2 regions of the Streptomyces sp. NPDC049970 genome follow, and region 2 is predicted to be linked to the other one. Evidence: riboswitches for the same ligand, from Rfam matches in the RefSeq annotation. Region 2 holds a riboswitch; the other holds the start of a gene.

Region 1 (6,506 bases), on a different contig from region 2:
TGGTCGTACTCTTCCAGCGGCGGGCAGGAGCAGACCAGGTTGCGGTCGCCGAAGGCGCCGTCGATCCGGCGCACCGGCGGCCAGTACTTGTCCGAGGGCGTCACACCGGACGGGAAGACCGCCTCTTCGCGGCTGTAGGCGTGCGTCCAGTCGCCGCCCAGCGCAGCCGCCGTGTGCGGGGCGTTGCGCAGCGGGTTGTCGTCACCGCTCCAGGTACCCGCCGCGACCTTCTCGATCTCGCCGCGGATGGCGATCATCGTGTCGCAGAACCGGTCGAGCTCCGCGAGGTCCTCGCTCTCGGTGGGCTCGATCATCAGCGTCCCGGCCACCGGGAACGACATGGTCGGCGAGTGGAAGCCGTAGTCGATGAGCCTCTTGGCCACGTCGTCGATGCTGACGCCGGTCGCCTTGGAGATCGGCCGCAGGTCGACGATGCACTCGTGCGCGACCAGACCCGCCGGGCCGTTGTACAGGATCGGGAAGTGCGGCTCCAGGCGCTTGGCGATGTAGTTGGCGGCGAGTACGGCGACCTGCGTCGCACGCTTCAGACCCTCGCCCCCCATCAGGCGTACGTACGCCCACGAGATGGGCAGGATGCCCGCCGAGCCCCACGGGGCGGCCGAGATGGGTCCGACGCCGGTCTCCGGACCCGCCGCGGGCTGAAGCGGGTGGTTGGGGAGGTACGGCGCGAGGTGGGCGCGTACGCCGACCGGACCGACGCCCGGGCCACCGCCGCCGTGCGGGATGCAGAAGGTCTTGTGCAGGTTGAGGTGGGAGACGTCGCCGCCGAAGTGCCCCGGCTTGGCCAGGCCGACCAGAGCATTGAGGTTGGCGCCGTCCACGTAGACCTGGCCGCCCGCGTCGTGCACCTCACCGCAGATGTCGGCGACGTGCTCCTCGAAGACTCCGTGTGTGGAGGGGTAGGTGATCATGAGCACGGCGAGTTCGTCGCGGTGCTTGGCGATCTTGTCCCGGAGGTCCGCGATGTCGACCTCGCCGTCGTCGGCGGTCTTCACGACGACGACCTTCATACCGGCCATCACGGCGCTCGCCGCGTTGGTGCCGTGCGCGGACGACGGGATCAGGCAGACCGTACGTCCGTGGTCCCCGTTGGCGCGGTGGTAGGCGCGCACGGCCAGGAGGCCGGCGAACTCGCCCTGGGAGCCCGCGTTGGGCTGGATGGAGACGGCGTCGTAGCCGGTGACCTCGGCGAGACGCTCCTCGAGCTCACGGATGAGGGTGAGGAAGCCCTGCGCCTGCTCGGCCGGCGCGAACGGGTGCAGCGCACCGAACTCGGGCCAGGTGATGGACTCCATCTCCGCGGTCGCGTTGAGCTTCATGGTGCAGGAGCCCAGCGGGATCATCCCCCGGTCCAGGGCGTAGTCCCGGTCGGCGAGCTTGCGCAGGTAGCGCAGCATCGCCGTCTCCGAGCGGTGCTGGTGGAAGACCGGGTGGGTGAGGACCGCGTCGGTGCGCAGCAGCGCCTCGGGAAGGGCGTCTTCGGCGGAGGCGTCCAGTGCCTCGACGTCCCCTTCGGCTCCGAAGGCCGCCCAGACCGCGGCGATCGTACTGCGGGTGGTGGTCTCGTCGCAGGCGAGGGAGACGTGGTCGCCGTCGACGAGGCGAAGGTTCACACCCCGGCCGCGCGCGGCGGCCACGACGTCGGCAGCCCCGCCGGGGACACGCACGGTGAGGGTGTCGAAGTACGCGTCGTGCACGACGTCGGTCCCGGACGCCCGCAGCCCGCCGGCCAGGATGGCGGCGAAACGGTGCGTGCGCCGCGCGATCGTCCGCAGGCCGTCGGGCCCGTGGTAGACGGCGTACATGCCCGCCATGACGGCGAGCAGCACCTGGGCGGTGCAGATGTTGCTGGTGGCCTTCTCCCGGCGGATGTGCTGCTCGCGGGTCTGCAGCGCCAGGCGGTAGGCCCGGTCGCCGTCGGCGTCGACGGAGACACCGACGAGACGGCCGGGCAGGCTCCGGGCGAACTTCTCGCGTACGGCCATGAAGCCGGCGTGCGGTCCGCCGAAGCCCATGGGCACGCCGAAGCGCTGTGTGGTGCCGACCGCGATGTCGGCGCCCAGTTCGCCGGGCGAGGTGAGCAGGGTCAGCGCCAGCAGGTCGGCGGCGACGGAGACGATCGCACCCAGTTCGTGCGCCTGCTCGATGACGGGCCGGATGTCGCGTACCGCACCGGACGCGCCGGGGTACTGGAGCAGGACACCGAACACGCCCCGCTCGGCGGCCTCCGCCGGGATCCCGGCGGAGAGGTCGGCCACGACGACCTCGACACCGGCCGGCTCGGCGCGGGTCTCGATCACCGCGACGGTCTGCGGCAGGGTGTCGGCGTCGACCAGGAAGACGCCGCCCTTCACCTTTCCGACACGCCGTGCCAGGGCCATCGCCTCGGCGGCGGCGGTTCCCTCGTCCAGGAGCGAGGCTCCGGAGGTCGGCAGGCCCGTGAGGTCGGCGACCATCGTCTGGAAGTTCAGGAGCGCTTCGAGGCGGCCCTGGGAGATCTCCGGCTGGTAGGGCGTGTACGCCGTGTACCAGGCGGGGTTCTCCATGACGTTGCGCAGGATCACCGGCGGGGTGAAGGTGCCGTAGTAGCCGAGCCCGATCATCGGGGTGAGCACCTGGTTGCGGTCCGCGAGGCTCCGCAGTTCCGCCAGTACCTCGGCCTCGGTGCGAGCCTCCGGGAGGTCGAGCGCCTCGGCACTCCTGATCACGTCGGGCACCGCGGCGGCGGTGAGCTCGTCGAGGGAGCCGTAGCCGACCTGGGCAAGCATCTTCGCCTGGGCCTCGGCATCGGGCCCGATGTGACGCTGCTCGAAGGGGATGCCCTGCTCGAGCTGGGAGAGCGGAGTGCGAGGGGGGGTCATGATGGAGGCCTCCTGGTCTGTAACGACCTGCGAGGGGCGCGCCACGGCGTGGCTGCCCGAACGGCCTCCCCCTCTGTCATCTCGACCTGAGAGCTTCACCGGCGGCCTTGCGGCACACCGGCTTTCACCGTCGGTGAGGGCGGTGCCCGTCGCGGCGTGTGCCGTACGGATTCCGCCCTGCTTTCCAGAGTGACCTCGTCCGTGCGGTACGGGGGCCTGAGAGATTCCGGGGAGGAGTTGCTCCTTCGGCGCCTCCGGATCGCTCCGAAGGACTCTCCCGCGCGGGGTCAGCAGCCGTGTTCAAGCCTACCAGCGGGCCGGACGGCGGCCGTCTCGAGTGGCCGATACCCCGGATCTGGCCTTTTGTAGTGGCTGTGGAGCAGTTGCGACCACCCTGACGCAGTCGCGAGCAGTGGGAGGCACCGTGCAGAGCGACATCGATCCGCGCAGCCTGATCGGCCGCAAGGCCTTCGACCGCCGAGGTGCCAGGATCGGAACCGTGGACGAGGTCTACCTGGACGACGCGACGGGCGTACCCGAGTGGGCCGCCGTGCGTACCGGCCTCTTCACCCGGGACGCGTTCGTCCCGTTGGAACCGAGCGAAGTGGTCGACGGCTCGCTGCGGATCCCGTTCGACCGGGCACTCATCAAGGACGCGCCCGACTTCGGTGTCGGCCGCCATCTCTCCCCCGAGCAGGAGTTGCAGCTCTACCGCCACTACGGGCTGGACTCCGCCCCGTCCGGCGGAACGGGCCCGGACAGGGACTTCGGCAGGCTGGCCGGCCAGGAGGAGTAGTCCACCGGCTCCCGGACCAGGGGAAGCGGTTCGGCCGGCTGGAGGCCGGGGTCGTCGATACGGAACGTGCGCACCCGCCCCGGCGGTGTCCACGGCTCCTCGAACCGCACGGTGACCCGGCCGATGCCGCTGCCCTGCACCCAGCCGTGCCCGTGGACGTCGTGCCGCACGTCGTGGCCGGCGGGCCAGCGCCGGGCGGCGAGCTGTACGGCGTCCTCGGCAGCCGCCTCCTCCTCGGTGACGACGGGTTCCGCCGGGGCGGCGTCGGAGGCCGCCGCCTGCTCGGCCTCGGCCGCCGTCTCCGCCTCGGCCGCCTGCGCGAAGAGGTCCTCCTGCGTGAAGTCCGCCAGCCCGGTCACTCCGACCCCGAGCAGCCGCACGCCGCCGGTGGTGTCCACGGCCTCCAGAAGCCTCGCGGCGGCCTCCTTGACCACCACCGGGTCGTCGGTGGGGCCCCGCAGCGTCTCGGACCTCGTGAGCGTCGAGAAGTCGTAGCGGCGCACCTTGAGGACCACCGTCCGCCCGGACCGCCCGGCATCCCGCAGTCGGCGCACGCACCGGTCCGCCAGCCGCTCGACCTCGGCCCTGACCCTCACGCGGTCGTGCAGGTCGACGTCGAAGGTGTCCTCGACCGATACGGACTTGGCGTCCCGCTCCGTCACGACGGGACGGTCGTCGAACCCCTGGGCCATGCGGTGCAGCGCGATGCCGTGCGCCTTTCCCAGCAGGCGCACGAGCTCCGCCTCCCCGGCGTCCGCCAGGTCCTGGACGACGGTCATGCCGGCGCGCCGGAGATGGTCCCCGGTGGCGGGCCCGACGCCGGGGAGGATGCGTACGGACCTGGGCGCCAGGAGTTCACGCTCGGTCCCCGGCTCGATCAGCATCAGCCCGTCGGGTTTCGCCTCCTCGGAGGCGATCTTGGCGAGCATCTTGGAGCCGGCCAGACCGACGGAACCGCTGAGGCCGGTCACCGCCCTGATCACCGTGCGCAGGCGGACACCGATCGCGCGGGCCGAGTCGGAGTCGTCGGCGACCCCGCCCGCCTCCAGGTCGACGAAGGCCTCGTCCAGGCTGAGCGGCTCCACCAGCGGGGACAGCCGCCCGAGCAGATCCATCACCTGGTCGCTGACGGCGCGGTAGAGCGGGAAGCGCGGCACCAGATAGGCCGCGTTGGGCGCGAGCCGTCTCGCCTGCGCCGTCGGCATGGCCGAGTGCACTCCCAGGCGCCGGGCCTCGTAGGACGCGGTGGCGACCACGCCGCGTGTCCCGAGTCCGCCCACCACCACAGGCTTGCCGCGCAGGCTGGGCTTCGCCGCCTGCTCCGCAGAGGCGTAGAAGGCATCCATGTCCAGATGCAGGATGGTGGGCGCGGCTCTCACATGGACCGATGGTGCCCTACGCCACTGACAACCGCCCCGCACGGCACGTGCGGGGCGGTTGTCAGTGGCGTGGATCAGACCGCGCGGTTGCGCCGCCGGGCCAGCTCATCCGCCGGGTTGTTGCCGATCAGCGTCTCGCCGGTGTCGACGCGCTCGCCGTGCAACTGCGAGAGCGCCGCGTCTACGTCCCGCCACACCACGCCGACGGCGATACCGAAGACCCCCTGGCCCCCTTGGAGGAGGCTGACCACCTCGTCGGGCGACGAGCACTCGTAGACCGTCGCCCCGTCGCTCATGAGGGTCATCCGCTCCAGGTCCGTGAACCCCCGTGCCCTCAGGTGCTGGACGGTGGTGCGAATGTTCTGGAGCGCCACACCCGTGTCCAGGAACCGCTTGACGATCTTGAGGAGCACGACGTCCCTGAAACTGTAGAGACGCTGCGTCCCCGAGCCGTACGCCGGACGGACACTGGGCTCCACGAGCCCGGTGCGTGCCCAGTAGTCGAGCTGCCTGTAGGTGATCCCGGCAGCCGCGCACGCTGTGGGCCCCCGATAGCCGATGTCCCCTGCCACTGCCACGCCGTCCGCTGCCACTGTCGCCGGCTGAGCCGGCTGCCTGATGGAGTGGTCGGTCGCCCTGCCGTGCTGCCGGTACCGACCACCCTCAGCCGTACCGTCGCCGCTGCTTCCCACGCCGACCTCCGTCCTTGACCTGCCATCTCGAAGGTAGGCAGTCACCAGGGGTGCGTCAACGATCGCCACACTCGGCACGCCGAGTGATAATCACCCTGAGGGTGGTTTCCCGTGACTGATTTCCGGGAACGGCTTCTCGGATGCGCTGACGGAGCCCCCGTAGGGACGGTCACTGGCTGTTGGTGCCGAAGTCCTCCGGGGAGATCTGGTCGAGGAACTCGCGGAACTTCTCCACCTCGTCCTCCTGCTCGTCGGGAATGGCGATGCCCGCGTCGTCCAGCACCCCGTCACTGCCGTAGATCGGCGTACCGGTGCGCAGGGCGAGCGCTATGGCGTCGGACGGCCGCGCACTCACCTCGACCCCACTGGCAAAGACCAGCTCCGCGTAGAAGACCCCTTCCCTGAGGTCCGTGATGCGGACCTCGGTGAGCTCCTGGCCGACGGCCTCGAGCACATCCTTGAAGAGATCATGGGTCAGCGGCCTGGCCGGAGCCATGCCCTGCTGGGCGAAGGCGATCGCGGTCGCTTCCCCAGGGCCGATCCAAATAGGGAGGTACCGGTCGCCTCCCACTTCACGCAGGAGCACGATCGGTTGGTTGGAGGGCATTTCCACCCGGACACCCACAACGTCGAGCTCGTTCACACAGCAACCCTAGGACGTGCTCGCCATGTTTGGATAGTCGGGCTCCCCCGCACTCAGTGGAAGACGGCCCTCAGGGCGGTCTGGACGAGCGCGGCGTGGAGCCGGACGGAGAGG
Region 2 (6,506 bases):
GATGCGGCCGATGTAGGGCCAACTGAAGAAGCCGATCACGAAGATCAGGACCGCGATCCGCAGCGTGAGCCCTTGGAGTCCGAACGCTTCGCCCTGCAGGGAGGCGGAGATGGAGATCGCGAAGAGCAGCAGCGGGAACGCCAGGAAGGTGTCCATCAGCCGGCTGATGAAGCTGTCCACCCAGCCGCCGTAGAACCCGGCGACGACACCCATGACGACGCCGATCACGACGGAGAGCAGCGTGGAGCCGACGGCGACCACCAGGGAGACCCAGGAGCCCTCGAGGATGCGGGCCAGGATGTCGCGGCCGGTCTGCGGTTCGACTCCGAGCGGGTGGTCCCAGCTGATACCGCCGAAGTCCCCCTTGGGCGCCAGCAGTACGGGGTCGACCAGGCCCTGGTTGAAGGCGTCGGGGTCGAGCCCGAGGAGCGACTGGAGCGGCTTGGAGAGCAGGGCGGTGAGGACCAGCAGCACGACAACGATGCCACCGGCCATCGCGGCCTTGTCCCTCTTGAAGCGGGTCCAGGCGATCCTGCCGAGCGAGCGGCCTTCGATCTGCTTGCGCCCGGCGCCTTCCAGCACCGCTTCGGGCTGCACATCCGCCCTGGTGGTCTCGATAGGTGCCGTCATTGCGGTGGAAGACCCCTCTCGGCCGACGGTGGCCGGCCTGTGACCGCCGCTGTAGCGGCTCTAACAAAACGTGACAGATGTGATCATGCAACACCGAACTGACCCCGTTTGAACCAGGGGTGCGCCGGGCAGGGAACACCTGCTGTGTGGAGTCTTCAGCCACTTTGCGATCACCCGCCAGACCTGACGGGGAATGTTTGCTCAAACGTGATGCTGTCAGAGGGCTTCCGTTATCCGGACAGTCGTGCTTCTTGAGCGGACACTCGGTCGCTAATCCGCCATAACGGACGCGGCACCCAAGGGTGTTGCCCACGCACGGAACGACCCAGGGCCACGGTGCCGGCCGGCACCTCCTCAGCCCGCCCGCGGGTCAGTACGCCTGCGGGGCCTGCGGATAGCCGTAACCCGTGGCGGCGGGTGCCGGTGCGTGTGCCTCGCGGTCGTAGAACGGCCGGGAGTTGGCGCGGAGCCACATCGCGACCGGATCGTACTCGTCGGACATCGAGACCGTGGAGACGGGCAGACCGTCGGGCACCACACCGATCGACTGCTGCATCATCGCGCGGACCGCGTCCACGGACGGGCGGCCGGTGTCGTAGAGGTCGAGCCCGATCGCGAGGTACGGAACACCGAGGGCGGGCTGCACCCAGGCCCGGCGCAGCGCGCGGACGGCCGGGGTGCGGTGGGCGTTCTGCGACAGCAGGGCGTAGAACTGCGGGATCTCGACGGCGGGTTCGGAGAGCCTCAGCGGGCCGGCGGGCATACGGTCCAGGCCGGTCGCGATGCGGCGCAGGTCGAGCCACGGGATGCCGAGGCCGCCGCCCGGCGCGTGCGGGTTGAGCCAGATCCCCCAGCGGTCCGGGAAGAGGGAGCGGGCGATGTCCCGGCCGGTCGTCACCTCGTGGGCCCTGTTCCAGCCGCTCGCCGAGAGCTCCTGGGCGGAGGTCACGCACGGGGCGTAACCGAGGCCGTCGACCTCCATGTTGCCGTACTGCGAGTCGGGTGAACCCGCCGTGCCGTGCCAGAGCAGCATCCAGACCTGGCCCTCGGCCAGCGACCTGAGCAACTCCTCGTACGCGTCGAGGCGCCCGGGGGTCACCTGGCGCAGCATGTGCTCGATCTGCCCGGCCGCCGCGGTGCCTGACGCACTCACCCTGGGTCCCGCCCCTCTTCGATCCGCTGTTCCGCCGTCCGCGTGCTTCACGGTGCCGTGCCGCCGCTCCGGGCCACGGGGCGGCCCCGCCATCAAACCAGCTTATGTGCCGCCCCTGACACCGGCTTGACGCCGGATGGTGAGGGGATCCCCCTCCTCCCTACCCCTCGCGCCGGTAGAACGGGCGCACCTTGTCCCGCATCCAGTCGCCGACCGGGTCCTGGGCCACGTCGAGGAGGACGAGGTTGACGGGCCACGGCACCTGGACGCGGCTGAGCGCCCGGCCGAGCGCGTCCAGCGGAGCGCTCTGCGCCGCGGCGTCCCAGGTCGTGGACTCCACGCCGACGAACAGGACCGGGTCGTCGCCCTCGATGCTGGCCAGCGCCCGGCGCGCGGTGCCGACCACGCCGGTCGCCTGGAACTCCGCGGACACCGCGGCCAGGAAGTCGACCGGGTCCTCCTTCCAGTCCGGTTCGTAGAGCCGGACCCGGCCCCCGCTCGCGGAACCGTCCAGCGGGGTGCGGCCCGCCCGGCAGAGCTCCGCGACCGCGGGCGGCGGCAGGGGCACACCCACGGCGCCGCCCGGGTTGACCGCGATACCGACCTGCGGGGGTAGGCCGCGGGCGAACTCCCGCGCGGGAGCCACGGTGAAGGAGAGGTGGGAGCCGACGCAGTACAGGAACTGCGCCTCGGAGCTGAACACCGGGACGAACGCGGCGCCGCCGATGTCGACCGTCGGCAGGTCGAGTTCGGCACTGCCGTGCCCGCCGCCGTTCGGAAGCGGCACCCAGAGCTGACTGCGGCCGAGCACCTCGACGAGCCGGCCCCCCGCGCCGGGTATGCCGAGTGCGGCGCCGAGCACCTCTTCGAGCTCGTTGGCCGGCCATCCGTTCGACGGATGGGGCGTGGCCTGGGCCGGAATGTCCACGGTGTCTGTGTCCTTTTCTCGCCATGCTGTGCGGCAGAAACCTTAGACCGGGTCGCACTCCGGCCGCAGGGCCGCAGGCGGGAGCGGTGCCCCGGCCGGCCGCAGCGTCCAGATTCCGGACAGCCGGCCGGAGCCGCGTGAACTGTGCGTATGCGAACGGTGACGTCCCAGGGCCCCCGCCGCCTCCCTCACTGGGCTACTCCCGCGGGAGCAGCGGCTCCGGGAACGAGATGCGGCCGACCGCCCCGGCGGCCTCACGGTCGAGCAGCACCGCCGAGGCGCAGCCCGGGGGCAGCAGACCGCTCTCGGTGTCGCGGAGCAGGCGGCCGACCGCGCGCCGGTGCCGGGCGAAGGCGTATCCGGAGACTCCGCGCCCGCGTTCCCGCTGCCCCTGCCGCGCCACCCCGGGGGCGACGTCGAGCAGCACGAGGTGGAGGGTGCGGCCCCGGCGCAGGGCCTCGCGTGCGAGCCAGCGCCGCACCCAGGCCTGCGTCCCGCAGTCGTGCACGACGCAGGACGCTCCCGAGCGCAGGGTCCGCCGCAGTCCGGCGTAGTGCGCGGCGCGCACCAGGGGCCGGTAGACGGCGTACGGGAGTAAGCGGGGCAGAGCAGCCGCCCAGCGGTCCCTGGTGTCCTGGGAGTCGATCGCGTGCTCCTGGACCGTGCGCCGGATCAGCGTCGACTTGCCACTGCCGGGCAGCCCGGAGACCACCACCAGGTCCCCCGCGGCGAAGTCCAGGCTGCGCGGGCCCCCGTCCTTCCCGCCCCGCAGGTCACGCACCACCGGTGCCCGCCCGCCCATCAGCTCCCGGGCGGGTACGCCCGGCTGCCTGGGCATCGCGCCGTGTGCGGCCCCCGCGGTCGTCGCGAAACGCTGCAACCTCATCGCCCTCCCCCTGCCGATTCACCCACCGACCTGCCCAAGAAGTGTAAAGAAAAGGCAATGCGGCACAACCGTTCCGGTCCGTACGTGTCGCCGCCGGCCGGCCGGGGACTCCGGCACGGACCGGACCTCCCCACTCTCCTCCGATGCGTGCGATGATGACCCCGCCAACTGGATAAAGGCCGTTCGAATCCGCGCGGGAGAGTTCCGGTCACTGTGTGCGCCGGGCGCCGAAGGAGCAAGTTCCTCCCTTGAATCTCTCAGGCCCCGTACCGCGTGGATGAGGCAGATCTGAAAAGCGGGCCGCTCTGCGGCCCCACCCAAGGTGCAAGCCGATCCCGAGGGGGCCGACCCTTCAGGACCCTTTCAGGGGCTCTCGGCGAACCTCTCAGGTTCCGATGACAGATGGGGAGGGATCACCCTCTGTCGTCATGCCCTGGAGCCATGTCCATGAGCACTGCCCCGAGCGCCCCCCGTCTCACCGCCCTCGACGCCCTGCACCGGTCGCTGGGCGCCACCATGACCGACTTCGCCGGCTGGGACATGCCGCTGCGGTACGCCAGCGAGCGCGAGGAGCACAACGCCGTGCGCACCACGGCCGGCCTCTTCGACCTGTCCCACATGGGCGAGATCACCGTCACCGGCCCGCAGGCCGCGGCGTTCCTCGGCTACGCACTGGTCGGCAACATCGCGACCATCGGCGTGGGCCGGGCCCGCTACACGATGATCGTCGCCGAGGACGGCGGGATCCTGGACGACCTGATCGTCTACCGCCTGGGCGAGGCCGACGCCCCGGAGTTCATGGTGGTCGCCAACGCGGGCAACGCCCAGCTGGTCCTGGACACCCTGACCGAGCGTGCGGCGGGCTTCGAGGCCGAGGTGCGGGACGACCGCGAGGCGTACGCGCTGCTCGCCGTACAGGGACCCGACTCCCCCGGCGTACTGAAGTCGGTCACGGACGCCGACCTGGACGGACTGAAGTACTACGCCGGCCTGCCGGGCACGGTCGCCGGTGTCCCGGCGCTCATCGCCCGGACCGGCTACACCGGCGAGGACGGCTTCGAGCTCTTCGTGGCCCCCGCCCACGCCGAGCGGCTCTGGAAGGCGCTCACCGAGGCCGGCGCGCCGTACGGCCTCATCCCCTGCGGGCTCTCCTGCCGCGACACGCTCCGCCTGGAGGCGGGGATGCCGCTGTACGGGCACGAGTTGACCACCGCGCTGACCCCCTTCGACGCGGGCCTCGGCAGGGTCGTGAAGTTCGAGAAGGAGGGTGACTTCGTGGGCCGCGAGGCGCTTCTCGCCGCGGCCGCCCGCGCGGAGAGCGCCCCGCCGCGCAAGCTCGTCGGCCTGATCGCCGAGGGCCGCCGGGTGCCGCGCGCCGGCTTCTCCGTCGTGGCCGGCGGGGAGGTCGTCGGCGAGGTCACCTCCGGTGCGCCGTCGCCCACGCTGGGCAAGCCGATCGCCATGGCGTACGTGGACGCGGCGCACGCCACGCCCGGTTCCGGGGGTGTCGGCGTCGACATCCGGGGCACGCACGAGCCGTACGAGGTCGTGGCACTGCCGTTCTACAAGCGCCGCAAGTGACGCCGAGCGGCACGGGGCGCCACGGCCACGTGACGCAGTCGTGTCTCACACCGTAAGACCACCGTTCATCAGCACTCCCCCGCGTACAGGAGAATTCAGGTCATGAGCAACCCCCAGCAGCTGCGGTACAGCAAGGAGCACGAGTGGCTGTCGGCCCTCGAGGACGGCGTGGCCACGATCGGCATCACCGAGTACGCGGCCAACGCGCTCGGTGACGTCGTCTACGCCCAGCTCCCGGAGGTCGGTGACACGGTTACCGCGGGCGAGACCTGCGGTGAGCTGGAGTCGACCAAGTCGGTCAGCGACCTGTACTCGCCGGTGACCGGCGAGGTCACCGCGGCCAACCAGGACGTCGTGGACGACCCGTCGCTGGTGAACTCCGCTCCCTTCGAGGGCGGCTGGCTGTTCAAGGTGCGCGTCGCGGAGGAGCCGAACGACCTTCTCTCCGCCGACGAGTACACCGCGTTCTCCGGCAACTGAGACCCCAAGGGACCCACTGATGTCGCTTCTCAACTCCTCCCTCCACGAGCTGGACCCGGACGTCGCCGCCGCCGTCGACGCCGAGCTCCACCGCCAGCAGTCCACCCTCGAGATGATCGCCTCGGAGAACTTCGCTCCGGTCGCCGTCATGGAGGCGCAGGGCTCCGTCCTCACCAACAAGTACGCCGAGGGCTACCCCGGCCGCCGCTACTACGGCGGCTGCGAGCACGTCGACGTGGTCGAGCAGATCGCGATCGACCGCATCAAGGCCCTCTTCGGCGCCGAGGCCGCGAACGTCCAGCCGCACTCGGGTGCGCAGGCGAACGCCGCCGCGATGTTCGCGCTGCTGAAGCCGGGCGACACGATCATGGGTCTCAACCTGGCCCACGGCGGTCACCTGACCCACGGCATGAAGATCAACTTCTCCGGCAAGCTCTACAACGTGGTCCCGTACCACGTCGACGACACCGGCGTCGTGGACATGGCCGAGGTCGAGCGCCTGGCCAAGGAGTCCAAGCCGAAGCTGATCGTGGCCGGCTGGTCCGCGTACCCCCGCCAGCTCGACTTCGCCGCCTTCCGCCGCGTCGCGGACGAGGTCGGCGCGTACCTGATGGTCGACATGGCGCACTTCGCGGGCCTGGTCGCCGCCGGTCTGCACCCCAACCCGGTGCCGCACGCCCACGTCGTCACGACCACCACGCACAAGACCCTCGGCGGTCCGCGCGGTGGCGTCATCCTGTCCACGCAGGAGCTCGCCAAGAAGATCAACTCCGCGGTCTTCCCCGGTCAGCAGGGTGGCCCGCTGGAGCACGTGATCGCGGCCAAGGCCGTCTCCTTCAAGATCGCGG

What was found. Region 2 has a riboswitch for glycine ahead of gcvT (glycine cleavage system aminomethyltransferase GcvT). Riboswitches for the same ligand answer to the same signal wherever they lie in the genome.
Region 1: another riboswitch for glycine. It lies ahead of gcvP (aminomethyl-transferring glycine dehydrogenase); the one in region 2 lies ahead of gcvT (glycine cleavage system aminomethyltransferase GcvT).

Annotation. Positions count from the first base shown of each region.
Region 1 is NZ_JBFALP010000008.1:7,285-13,790, reverse strand. Features, by position in the region: gene gcvP (aminomethyl-transferring glycine dehydrogenase) at 1-2,882, opposite strand, end outside; glycine riboswitch at 3,077-3,172, opposite strand; gene AB0I83_RS16685 (PRC-barrel domain-containing protein) at 3,307-3,678, shown strand; gene AB0I83_RS16680 (DNA polymerase IV) at 3,600-5,057, opposite strand; gene AB0I83_RS16675 (MerR family transcriptional regulator) at 5,132-5,677, opposite strand; gene AB0I83_RS16670 (bifunctional nuclease family protein) at 5,919-6,392, opposite strand; gene AB0I83_RS16665 (MerR family transcriptional regulator) at 6,446-6,506, opposite strand, start outside.
Region 2 is NZ_JBFALP010000003.1:396,242-402,747, reverse strand. Features, by position in the region: gene AB0I83_RS08065 (ABC transporter permease) at 1-630, opposite strand, end outside; gene AB0I83_RS08060 (enhanced serine sensitivity protein SseB C-terminal domain-containing protein) at 1,001-1,783, opposite strand; gene AB0I83_RS08055 (enhanced serine sensitivity protein SseB) at 1,944-2,711, opposite strand; gene AB0I83_RS08050 (AAA family ATPase) at 2,908-3,597, opposite strand; glycine riboswitch at 3,782-3,879, shown strand; gene gcvT (glycine cleavage system aminomethyltransferase GcvT) at 4,045-5,178, shown strand; gene gcvH (glycine cleavage system protein GcvH) at 5,281-5,658, shown strand; gene glyA (serine hydroxymethyltransferase) at 5,678-6,506, shown strand, end outside.